Regions from separate parts of the Bradyrhizobium diazoefficiens genome, predicted to be linked through region 2. Evidence: riboswitches for the same ligand, from Rfam matches in the RefSeq annotation. Region 2 holds a riboswitch; the other holds the start of a gene.
The links. Region 2 has a riboswitch for S-adenosylmethionine ahead of metX (homoserine O-acetyltransferase MetX). Riboswitches for the same ligand answer to the same signal wherever they lie in the genome.

Region 1 (5,508 bases), 300 kb from region 2:
GGCTGATGAAGGCGAAGGTTCTCCTGAGCCTGATCCTGCTATGCGGTAGCCTCGCCGCGCCTTTGGCGCGCGCGGACGATGCCGTGCCTGCCGCGCCCGCAGCCTGCGAATTACCGCCCTATCTGCTCGCCACCGACAGCCAGCTCCACAAGGTCGCGGAGACCGTCAAATCAGGCAAGCCGCTCGAGATCCTCGTCATCGGCAGCCGCTCCACCACCATTCCATCCTCGGAGGACAGCTCTTATCCGGCGCGCATGCAGGCCATTTTGAAGGAAAAGCTGCCGCCTTCCGAGACCGTGCACGTATCCGTAGAAATACAGAGCAAGAAGACTGCGGGGGAAGCCGCCGGAACCTTCGTTAAGCTGATGGAAGCAAAAACACCTACTTTGGTCATCTGGCAGACCGGGACCGTGGATGCTATCCGCTCCATCGATCCCGATGATTTCCGCGGCGCCGTGACCGAAGGGGTCGCTGCGCTGCAAAATGCAGGGGCCGACGTCGTCTTGATGAATTTGCAGTACAGCCCGCGTACCGAAACCATGATCTCGGCACCGCCTTATCTCGATAATATGCGGGTGGTGGCGCAGGAGCATGACATCCCGCTGTTCGACCGTTTCGCAATGATGCGGCAGTGGAATGATCAGGGTCAGTTCGACCTGTTCAGCCCCTCCCGCGGCCCTGAGCTCGCGAAACAGGTCCATGATTGCATCGGCCGGGCGTTGGCGCAGTTCGTGATCGACGCTGCCCATCTGGGGCCGGGCCAGCAGCAAAATTGAGGTCTAGCGTTAATGAGTTCTCTCCGCCCTTTTGGCCTGTCGACATGGCTGGTCGTGCCCGCAGCGGCGGCGCTGCTGATGCTGACGCCTGTGGTGCAGGCACCTGCTCACGCTCAAGCCGCCCAAGCGACACCCGCCCCGCCGCAGGCCGCTAATCCCGCACCGGCATCACCATCCCAGACGACCGTCGCCGCGACGTCGCCCGCCGAACAGCGCGGGCTCACCTCGCGCGCCATCGACAAGGTGAAGCAGGTCGCGAAATCCGCCACCGACATTTTCAGCCGCGTGCCGTGTCACGCGCCGAAGGGCGGCTCGAAGGCGATGGGCTCGCTGCCGCATGTCGCCAACAAGCTCGTCGCCGGCCAGCCCGTCGTGATCGTCGCATTCGGCTCGTCGTCGACGGCGGGCTACGGCGCGAGCTCGCCGGACTTCAACTATCCGAACCGTCTCGCCGCGCAGCTGCGCCGGCAGTATCCCACCGCCAACATCACCGTCATCAATGCCGGTGTCGGCGGCGAGGACGCGCCCGAGATGATGAAGCGCCTCCAGACGGAGGTGATCGACGTGCATCCGGATCTCGTGATCTGGCAGGTCGGCACCAACGCCGTGCTGCGCAATCTCGATCCCGGCGAGACCGCCAGGATAGTCGAGGACGGCATCACCCGCATCCAGGCCGCCGGCGATGCCGACATCGTGCTGGTCGACCCGCAATATTCACCGCGCGTCACCGAGCGTCCCGAAAGCGCAAGCAAGATGGTGAAGCTGCTCGGCAAGGTCGCCGAGCTTCGTCACGTCGGCATCTTCCCGCGTTTCGAGGTGATGCGCGACTGGCACGAGAAGCAGTCGCTCCCGGTCGAGAGCTTTGTCATCGCCGACGGCCTGCACATGAACGATTGGGGCTATGCCTGCTTCGCCCAGCTGCTCGGCGACGACATCATCCGCTCCGTCGGCCAGGTCAAGCTCGGCGTGAACGTGCCCGCGGACGTGCGGACGTACCGGCCGATGTAGAAGCGAATAGGGAATGGCGAGTAGGCGAATAGGGCTCGATCTATTCGCCACTCACTATTCGCCATTCGCCTGTTACGCCTTCTCCAACGCCGCGGTCAGATCCTCGAGCAGATCATCGGCATGCTCGAGCCCGGCCGAGAAGCGGATAAAGCCTTCGCCGATCCCGAGCGCGGCACGGTCCTCCGGCTTCAGGCGCTGATGCGTCGTCGTGGCCGGATGCGTCACCAGGCTCTTGGCATCGCCGAGATTGTTCGAGATTTTTGCAAGCTTGAGCTCGTTGAGCACGCGGAACGCAGCCGCCTTGCCGCCCTTGACCTCGAAGCCGACCAGCGTCGAGCCGCCGCGCATCTGCTTCTTCACCAGCGCCGCCTGCGGATGATCGGCGCGGCCGGGATAGACCAGTCGCGCAATCTTGGGATGGCTCGCCAGCACGTCGGCGATGCGCGCCGCGGTGTCGGTCTGCGCACGCACGCGCACGCCGAGCGTCTCCAGGCCCTTGAGCAGGACCCAGGCGTTGAACGGCGAGATCGACGGGCCGGTCTGGCGCATGAAATTGTGGATGTGCTCGGCGATGAAGGCTTCCGAGGACAGGATGATGCCGCCGAGGCAGCGGCCCTGGCCGTCGATGTGCTTGGTCGCGGAATACACCACGACGTCGGCGCCGAGGGCGAGCGGACTCTGCCAGATCGGGGTTGCGAACACGTTGTCGACGACGAGCCGTGCGCCGCCGCCGTGCGCGATCTCGGCGATCCCGGGAATGTCGAGCACGTCGAGCGTCGGATTGGTCGGGCTCTCCAGGAAGAACGTCTTGGTGTTGGGCTTGAGCGCACGCTGCCACTGGTCGAGATCGGCTCCGTCAACCAGCGTGGTCTCGATGCCGTAGCGCGGCAGCAGGTCCTGAATGACATAGAGGCACGAGCCGAACAGCGCGCGAGACGCGACGACGTGATCGCCGGCCTTCAGCGGCGCCAGGATCGCGGTCGTCACCGCGGCCATGCCGGTCGCCGCCGAGCGTGCGGCTTCGGCGCCTTCGAGTTCGATCATGCGGCGCTCGAACATCGCGATCGTCGGGTTCGAGTAGCGCGAGTAGATGAAGCCGGGGTCCTCGCCCTTGAACCGCGCCTCGCACTCCTCGGCGCTGTTGTAGACATAGCCCTGGGTCAGAAACAGCGCCTCCGACGTCTCGCCATATTGCGAGCGCAGGGTGCCGGAATGGACCAGGCGGGTTTCGGGACGGTAGTGCGTGGTGGACGCCGGGGACTTCGACATAGGATCTCCTCTGCGTGACCATCGAAAATGGTCACAAAAAAACCGGCCTGGAAATATCCACGGGCCGGGATCACAGAGGTCCCCGGCCTGTTTAGCGACTTATTTAACGTGGCTGCAAGCCGGCCGGCTCAAATCACCACGGGATAAGTGATGCTCATATTCCGCAATGGCCTTTCCGTCAAGGCGTCCATCGGATAGCCGTAAAAGGCTCGTATTTCCGGCATGTCCGGATGCGCTTGCCCCCTGATGAGGACCCCCGGTTGAGTTTCACGATCGCCGCCGACGCCAATGGTATCCTGCCCGACCGCATGATCGCGGCGATGGCGGAGGCAGGCCTCATCCTGCCCGCATACGATTTCGTCGAAAGTCAGATCCAGCCGGCGAGCCTCGATTTGCGCCTCGGCGACATCGCCTATCGCGTACGCGCGAGCTTCCTGCCGGGCCCTGGCGCCACCGTCGCCGAGCGCATCGACCAGTTGAAGCTGCACGAGTTCAGCCTCGCCGACGGCGCGGTGCTGGAGACCAACTGCGTCTATATCGTGCCGCTGCTGGAAAGCCTCGCGCTGCCGCCGGAGATCGTCGCGGCAGCCAATCCGAAAAGCTCGACCGGTCGGCTCGACGTCTTCACCCGCGTGATCGCCGACGGCACCCGCCGCTTCGACATGATCGGTGCCGGCTATCACGGCCCGCTCTATGCCGAGATCAGCCCGAAGACATTTCCGGTGCTGGTGCGCGAAGGCTCGCGCCTGTCGCAGGTGCGCTTCCGCACCGGTGATGCCATCCTCAATGCCGACGAACTCGATGCGCTGCATGGCGCCGAGCGTCTCGTCGATATCGACGATGCCGATCTCGCCGGCGGCGTCGCCGTCTCCGTCGATCTCTCCGGCGAGAAGGGCTCGGGCTTCGTCGGCTACCGCGCCAAGCGCCACACAGGTGTGGTCGATGTCGATCGCCGCTCCGGCTATGCGGTGGAAGATTTCTGGGAGCCGATCTCGGCCCGTCCCGACGGCAGCCTGATCCTCGATCCCGGTGAGTTCTATATCCTCGCCTCCAAGGAAGCCGTGCAGGTGCCGCCCGATTACGCCGCGGAGATGGTGCCGTTCGATCCCTTGGTCGGCGAATTCCGCGTGCACTATGCCGGATTCTTCGATCCCGGCTTCGGCTATGCCGGCGCCGGCGGCCAAGGCGCGCGCGCCGTGCTGGAGGTGCGCTCGCGCGAGGTGCCGTTCATCCTCGAGCACGGCCAGATCGTCGGCCGTCTCGTCTATGAGAAGATGCTCGCCCGCCCCGACGCCATGTACGGCCAGCGCATCGGCTCCAACTACCAGGCGCAGGGGTTGAAGCTGAGCAAGCATTTCCGGGTGTAGGTAGCCGCCACACCCCAAGCTGTCATTCCCCGCGAAGGCGGGGAGTCCGGTACGCCGCGGCTTCTCGATTCGATCACGATCGTCTCTGGAATACTGGATCGCCCGGTCTTCGCCGGGCGATGACAGCGAATGAGTGCCCCGTTGCGTCGCCTCACGGCCGATGACACACTCCCGCAAAACAACAAGCCGGGGAGCGAACATGACCGCAGCGGACACCGCGCAGGACGTGCAATGGAAACGCTGGCGCGCGGTCGCCGACCTCTATCACGCTTACTTCACCGGCCTCATCCTCACCGTGGTCACGCGGCGCGGCACGGCGGGTGCCGCTGAGTTCGTCTTTCGCGTGTTCCGCCGACAGCAGCAGGAGCGCTTCCTGCCGGGCTTGCAAAAGCTCGGCCTCAGCCATCTGCCGCCGGCGGTGGCGGCGGCGCAATATCACTACCTCTCCAACTGGATCGGCGGCGTGCATGTCGAATACATGTATGAGAGCGACACCAAGGCCTGGATCCGCTATCCGCCGCCGCGCTGGATCTGGAAGGGCGCCGCGATCTGCGGCGTGCCCGGCGAGGTCTCGCGTGCGATGCTGCGCGGCTGGCACGCCAATAACGGCGTCGCGCTCGGCGATCTCCGCCTCGGCTTCGTCTGCACCAAGCAGAGCGTTGATGGCCAGGACGGGCTCGAAGGCTATTACCATCAATACGACCATCCGCTCGAGCTCGACCAGCGCCTGGTGTTCGCGCGGCATCTCGAAGCCCCTACGTTCGACGCGAAGACCGCACCGGCTTTGCCGGTGTCGAGCTGGCCGAAACCGCGCCTCGAAAAGGCCTATCGCAACTACGCGATGGAGTACGTGCGCACGGCGGCACCGGTGATGGTGCAGCTGTTCGGGCCGGAAGATGCCGGCTATCTGCTGCACCTCACCGGCAAGCTGATCGGCATGCAGTATTACGATGAGGTCGCAGCCGCACTGTTGACGACACGCGGTGGCGCCAACGAATTCGCGTCCTTCCTCAACGCGCTGTTCGCCGCGCAGGACGATGCGGCCGAGACCACGCAATCCGAAGGCACGTTCGAAATCCGTCAGCAGA
Region 2 (5,508 bases):
CCGGCGCGCAGGCGCTTGACCTCGTCGAACGGGATATAGGTGCCGGTCGGATTATTGGGGTTGGCGAGCCAGACCAGCTTTGTCTTCGGCGTCACCGCCTTGAGGATGGCGTCGACGTCGCAGGTCAGGTTCTTCTCGGCCGCAATCACATTCTTGGCGCCGACCGCCATGGTCGCGATCGGGTAGACCAGGAAGCCATGCGTGGTCGAGATCGCCTCGTCGCCATGGCTGAGATAGGTGTGGGCGAGCAGGTTGAGGATCTCGTCCGAGCCGGCGCCGCAGATGATGCGGTTCGGATCGAGCCCGAACGAACGGCCGATCGCCTCGCGCAGCACGCGCGAGGTTCCCTCCGGATAGTCTTCCAGATGGTCCGCCACGTTCTTGAAGGCCTCGATCGCCTTGGGCGAGGGTCCGAACGGCGTCTCGTTGGCCGAGAGCTTGAACACCTTGCGGCCCGGCTCCGCGACCGGACTCTTGCCGGGCGTGTAGGGCGCAATATCGAGAATGCCGGGATTCGGCACGGGGCGGGACATCTTCAACTCCGGAAAGGCTAGGTCAGTTCGCGATTTACGATTTCGACCCGGTCGGGGGCACCGTATAGCGCGTTGCGTGGCTGCCGACGAGGGCCGTGGAGCGCACCGAGGCCCCCGCGTCGATCAGGGCAGCCTTGATCTTGTCGATGCTGGTGGCGCTCGTGACCGAGATCAGCAGCGCCGCGCCGTCAAATGCGGTATCGGGCACCGCCACGATCTCGGCGAGCGGCGACAGCGCCCGCGCGACCTCGGCGTTCCACCCGGACACGCGCACGCTGAAGGTCTCGACCTCCGTCACCACGGCGCTGTCGGCGACGCGCGAGATCGCGAACACCGGCAGTGCGGCCGGATGGTCGGCACGCTCGACGAACGGCATCCGCGCGATGATCTTCGGCGCGCCGTCCGCTTCCAGCTCCAGCCACCATGGCGTGCGGCTCGAGGTCGCCGAGACCAGCGCCAGATCGCCCTTGGATTTCGCCACCGCTTCGACCGCGGCCTGCGCGCTGAAATGCGCAACGTAAGGCACCGTGAAGCCGAAATGGAAGCGCACGGAATCGCGCATCGCCGGCTCGCTCACCGAGATGTCGGCATGCACCGAGAACGGCGCCTGGACATAGGTGAAGGTCGAGATGATGACGCGCCAGATGCTCTCGACCGTGTCGAGCGGCAGGATGCCGCGATGGCGTTGCACGATGTCACGCATCATGGAGGCTTCGCGCGCCGGGCGGAACGCTGAGCCGACCTCCTGGGTCTGCTTCACCTGGATCAGGCGGTCGATGATGTCGCCGCGCTGCATCAACAGGCGATGCATGCCCTCGTCGATCGCGTCGATCTCCTTGCGCAATTCCTGGAGCGATGGTGGCGCGGGCGGACGTTGGGACATATCTGACAAGACTGTTGAGAGGCATTCCAATGCGGATCGGGCAACGAGACTGGTAAGGCCGGATCAGCTGCGGTCACTGTCCTGATTAGGCAGTCAGGGCGGCGAAAGCAAAGAGAAATGACGACCTGCCAGGCTGCCCATAGAGAGACAATTTTGGCTAATCCGGACCACGACTTGACGAAAAGCGCCCAAGCCGGTAGGTTTTTGTCCGTTCCGTGGTCATTTGAGCCGGCCGGCTTGCAGCCACGTTAAAAAACTCGCTAAACAGGCCGGGGACGCTTTCGATCCCGGCCGAACCTATCGTTCAGGCCGGGTTTTTTATGGCCTGATGTCAGTCGCGATCTGAAGTCCGATCGCAAACGAGGTCGATGGTCAGAGATGGTTGGCGTCAAGTCTGTCCCCAGTCCCGCGATCAGTGCCGACGATCGGTCCCATGAGGTCGATCATCCGAGTTCGGAGGTCGCGAAGTTCGGCGCCGACCAGCCGCTGCGGCTCGACTGCGGCATCGATCTCACCCCGTTCCAGATCGCCTACAAGACCTATGGCGAGCTCAACGCCGATCGCTCCAACGCTATTCTGATTTGCCATGCGTTGACGCTCGATCAGCACGTCGCCAATGTGCATCCGCTGACCGGTAAGCCGGGTTGGTGGGAAATCATGGTTGGCCCCGGCCGCCCGCTCGATACCGACAAGTACTTCATCATCTGCTCGAACGTGATCGGCGGCTGTATGGGTTCGACCGGCCCGGCCTCGACCAATCCGGCGACCGGCAAGGTCTGGGGGCTGGATTTCCCGGTCATTACCATCCCCGACATGGTGCGGGCGCAGGCCATGCTGCTCGACCGCCTCGGCATCGACACGCTGCTCTGTGTTGTCGGGGGCTCGATGGGCGGCATGCAGGTGTTGCAATGGACCGCGGCCTATCCGGAACGCGTGTTCTCCGCGCTCCCGACCGCGTGCAGCACGCGCCACTCGGCACAGAATATCGCCTTCCACGAACTCGGCCGGCAGGCGGTCATGGCCGATCCGGATTGGCACGGCGGTCGCTATGTCGATCAAGGGACGCAACCGCATCGCGGCCTTGCGGTGGCGCGGATGGCCGGGCATATCACCTATCTCTCGGACGCCGCGCTGCATCGCAAATTTGGCCGCCGCATGCAGGACCGCGAGCTGCCGACCTTCTCGTTCGACGCCGACTTCCAGGTCGAGTCCTATCTGCGCTACCAGGGCTCGTCCTTCGTCGAGCGCTTCGACGCTAACAGCTATCTTTATCTGACCCGCGCGATGGACTACTTCGATCTCGCCGCCGACCACGGCGGCGTGCTGGCAAAGGCGTTCGCCGGAGTCCAGACGCGCTTCTGCGTGGTCTCCTTCACCAGCGACTGGCTGTTCCCGACTTCGGAATCGCGCGCGCTGGTGCACGCGCTGAACGCGTCGAGCGCGCGGGTGTCGTTCGCCGAGATCGAGACCGATCGTGGCCACGATGCGTTCCTGCTCGACGTGCCCGAATTCTTCGACATCTCCCGTGCCTTCCTGCAATCGGCAGGCAAGGCGCGCGGGCTCACCGGCAAGAATGACTGACAAGGACAGCTAGCGATGTCTGTACAGGAAGTGCTGCCGCTGAACGGCCTTGCCTCTGAACAGTCCGGCCCATTTCGCGCCGACCATCTGCTGGTCGCCGAGATGGTCAAGCCGGGCTCGAAAGTGCTCGACGTCGGTTGCGGTGAGGGCGATCTGCTTCAGCTCTTGGAGACCCGCGGCATCGACGGCCGCGGCATCGAGCTGTCACGCGAGGGCGTCAACCGCTGCGTGGCAAAGGGCCTCGCGGTGGTGCAGGGCGATGCCGACACCGATCTCGTGAATTATCCGGACGATGCTTTCGACTACGTGATCCTGTCGCAGACGCTGCAGGCAACGCGTCAGCCCAAGGTCGTGCTGGAGAATCTCCTGCGCATTGGCCGCCGCGCCATCGTGTCGTTCCCCAATTTCGGCTTCTGGCGGATGCGCCTGCAGCTCCTGGTCGGCGGCCATATGCCGCGCACGGAGAATCTGCCGGCGAGCTGGTATGACACTGCCAACATCCATTTCTGCACCATCAAGGATTTCGTCGAGCTCTGCGACGAAATCCACGTCAAGATGGAGCGCGCCGAGGCGCTCGACCTCTACGGCCGCCCGCTGCGGCTGCGATTGCCATGGTGGGTGTGGAATCTGTTCGGCGAGCAGGGCGTGTTTCTGCTGAGCCGCGGGCAGGGGAAGTGACGCCGTGGGCGTCATTCCGGGGCGATGCAAAGCATCGAACTATGGTGCGCTCTTGCGCACCTGAGAATCTCGAGGTTCCGGGTTCGCTCTTCGAGCGCCCCGGAACGACGACTAACCAACAGCCAGCGACCTTGGATCGCGCACAGGCCACCGTCCGGCTTCCACGAGCGTCACGAACCGCTCCACGCTCTCGTTGAACAGCGCAGGCTCCTCGAGATTGAGCACGTGGCCAGACTTCGGAAACATCGCGAGGCCTGCCGCCGGTAGATGCTTCTTCAGGAACAGGCTCGCCCCGACGCAAGGGTCGTCCTCGTCGCCGCAGATGATCAGTGCCGGCGTGACAACGCCTCTGATCGCGTCCGTCAGCGTGTAGATGGAGGGGCGGCCGCCCTGAAACCCGCGCATCGTGTTGGCGGAGCCTTTGGCGTCGTGCCGCGCCAGCGCGGCGTAGAAATCGGCGTGGCCGCGCGGGTCCTTCACCAGGAAGGGAATCCGGCTCGGGGCCTCGCGCGTGACTTTTGCGACCTCGGCAGAGCCTGATGTCTCGAATTGCTCGGCATTGGCGCGGCACTGCTTGCGCCAATTGTCGAGATTCTGGATCTCCGAGCCTGAGCCGACGCCGGCGAGCGTCATCGACAGCGCGCGCTGCGGCGCGTTCAATCCGATCTGCAGCGATGAGTAGGCGCCCATCGAGAGGCCGACGAGATGCGCGCGCTCGATCTCGAGATGATCGAGCACGGCGAGCGTGTCGGTGTAGAAATGTTTGTAGGTGTAGACCTCGCCATCAGGCACGTCAGATGGCGTGTAGCCGCGCGCGGAATAAGTGATGCAGCGGTGGCCGCGCGAGAAGTAACGCATCTGCGGCTCCCAATTGGTGTAGTCGGCCGCGAACTCGTGCAGAAAAAGTATCGGCGTTCCCTGACCCGCCTCTTCGAAATAGATGCGGACGTCGTCCCTGGTCGTGGCGTGGGGCATTAACTGTTTTCCCTTTCTTCAAGCCGCATTTCGAGGATCGCAGTTAATGCTGTTGTCCGCAATGAGGCGGCCTCGAGCCAGCACTGACGCAAAATCATCGCAGCTATTCGCCGCTAGCGGCGTCTTTTTCTCGCCACATCGGGCGGCTTAACGGCCGGACGGATGTCGGCCACGGCACGGGGCCGATTGGAAGTGGGGGTGTCAACGAAGGATGAAGTATGTTCGAGTTGTTTGCGTCTCGCCTGTCGCGTTCTGTTGTCGCGCTGGCGATTGTCTTCGCGGCGGTTGCCGCGTTCGTTTCTCCGGCCTCAGCGCGGCCGCATCATCGTCATAGCGCAGAGCGGCACGGTTACGTGCATCACGCCAGACATCATCATTATCGCCACCATGCACGCGGATCGCGCTTCGAGCGCAGCGCCGCGCAGTTGCAGACGAGTGGATTCGGCAACACGCAGGCCAGCTATGATCCGAACGCCAATAGTGGCATGGCCAACAACGGCATGGCTGCCAGCGGCGGCTTCGGCGGTGGGTCGGGCCTCGTGTCGGAGGCGCGCCGTTATATCGGCGGCAATCCGACGGGACGCGGCAGCCTGTGGTGCGCGCGCTTCATGAACATGGTGCTGCAGCACACCGGCCATCAGGGCACCGGCTCCGACATGGCGAGCTCGTTCGCGCGTTACGGCACGCGTGTCTCCGGCCCGCAGGTCGGCGCCATCGCGGTGATGTCGCGCGGCCGCCGCGGCGGTCATGTCGGCATCATCACCGGCATCGATGCGCAGGGGAATCCGATCATGATCTCCGGCAACAACGGCAACCGCGTCCGCGAGGCCCCGATCTCGCGCGGCCGGATCTATGCGT

Region 1: linked by a shared signal. The riboswitch ahead of JJC00_RS03530 (O-succinylhomoserine sulfhydrylase) and the one ahead of metX (homoserine O-acetyltransferase MetX) in region 2 are both predicted to bind S-adenosylmethionine.

What each region holds. Positions count from the first base shown of each region.
Region 1 is NZ_CP067102.1:763,351-768,858, forward strand. It holds gene JJC00_RS03515 (OpgC domain-containing protein) at 1-6, shown strand, start outside; gene JJC00_RS03520 (SGNH/GDSL hydrolase family protein) at 6-776, shown strand; gene JJC00_RS03525 (SGNH/GDSL hydrolase family protein) at 789-1,784, shown strand; gene JJC00_RS03530 (O-succinylhomoserine sulfhydrylase) at 1,857-3,053, opposite strand; SAM riboswitch at 3,124-3,203, opposite strand; gene JJC00_RS03535 (2'-deoxycytidine 5'-triphosphate deaminase) at 3,284-4,420, shown strand; gene JJC00_RS03540 (hypothetical protein) at 4,620-5,508, shown strand, end outside.
Region 2 is NZ_CP067102.1:1,062,547-1,068,054, forward strand. It holds gene hisC (histidinol-phosphate transaminase) at 1-533, opposite strand, end outside; gene JJC00_RS04965 (chorismate mutase) at 568-1,416, opposite strand; SAM riboswitch at 1,622-1,701, shown strand; gene metX (homoserine O-acetyltransferase MetX) at 1,795-2,997, shown strand; gene metW (methionine biosynthesis protein MetW) at 3,013-3,675, shown strand; gene JJC00_RS04980 (alpha/beta fold hydrolase) at 3,787-4,650, opposite strand; gene JJC00_RS04985 (TIGR02594 family protein) at 4,869-5,508, shown strand, end outside.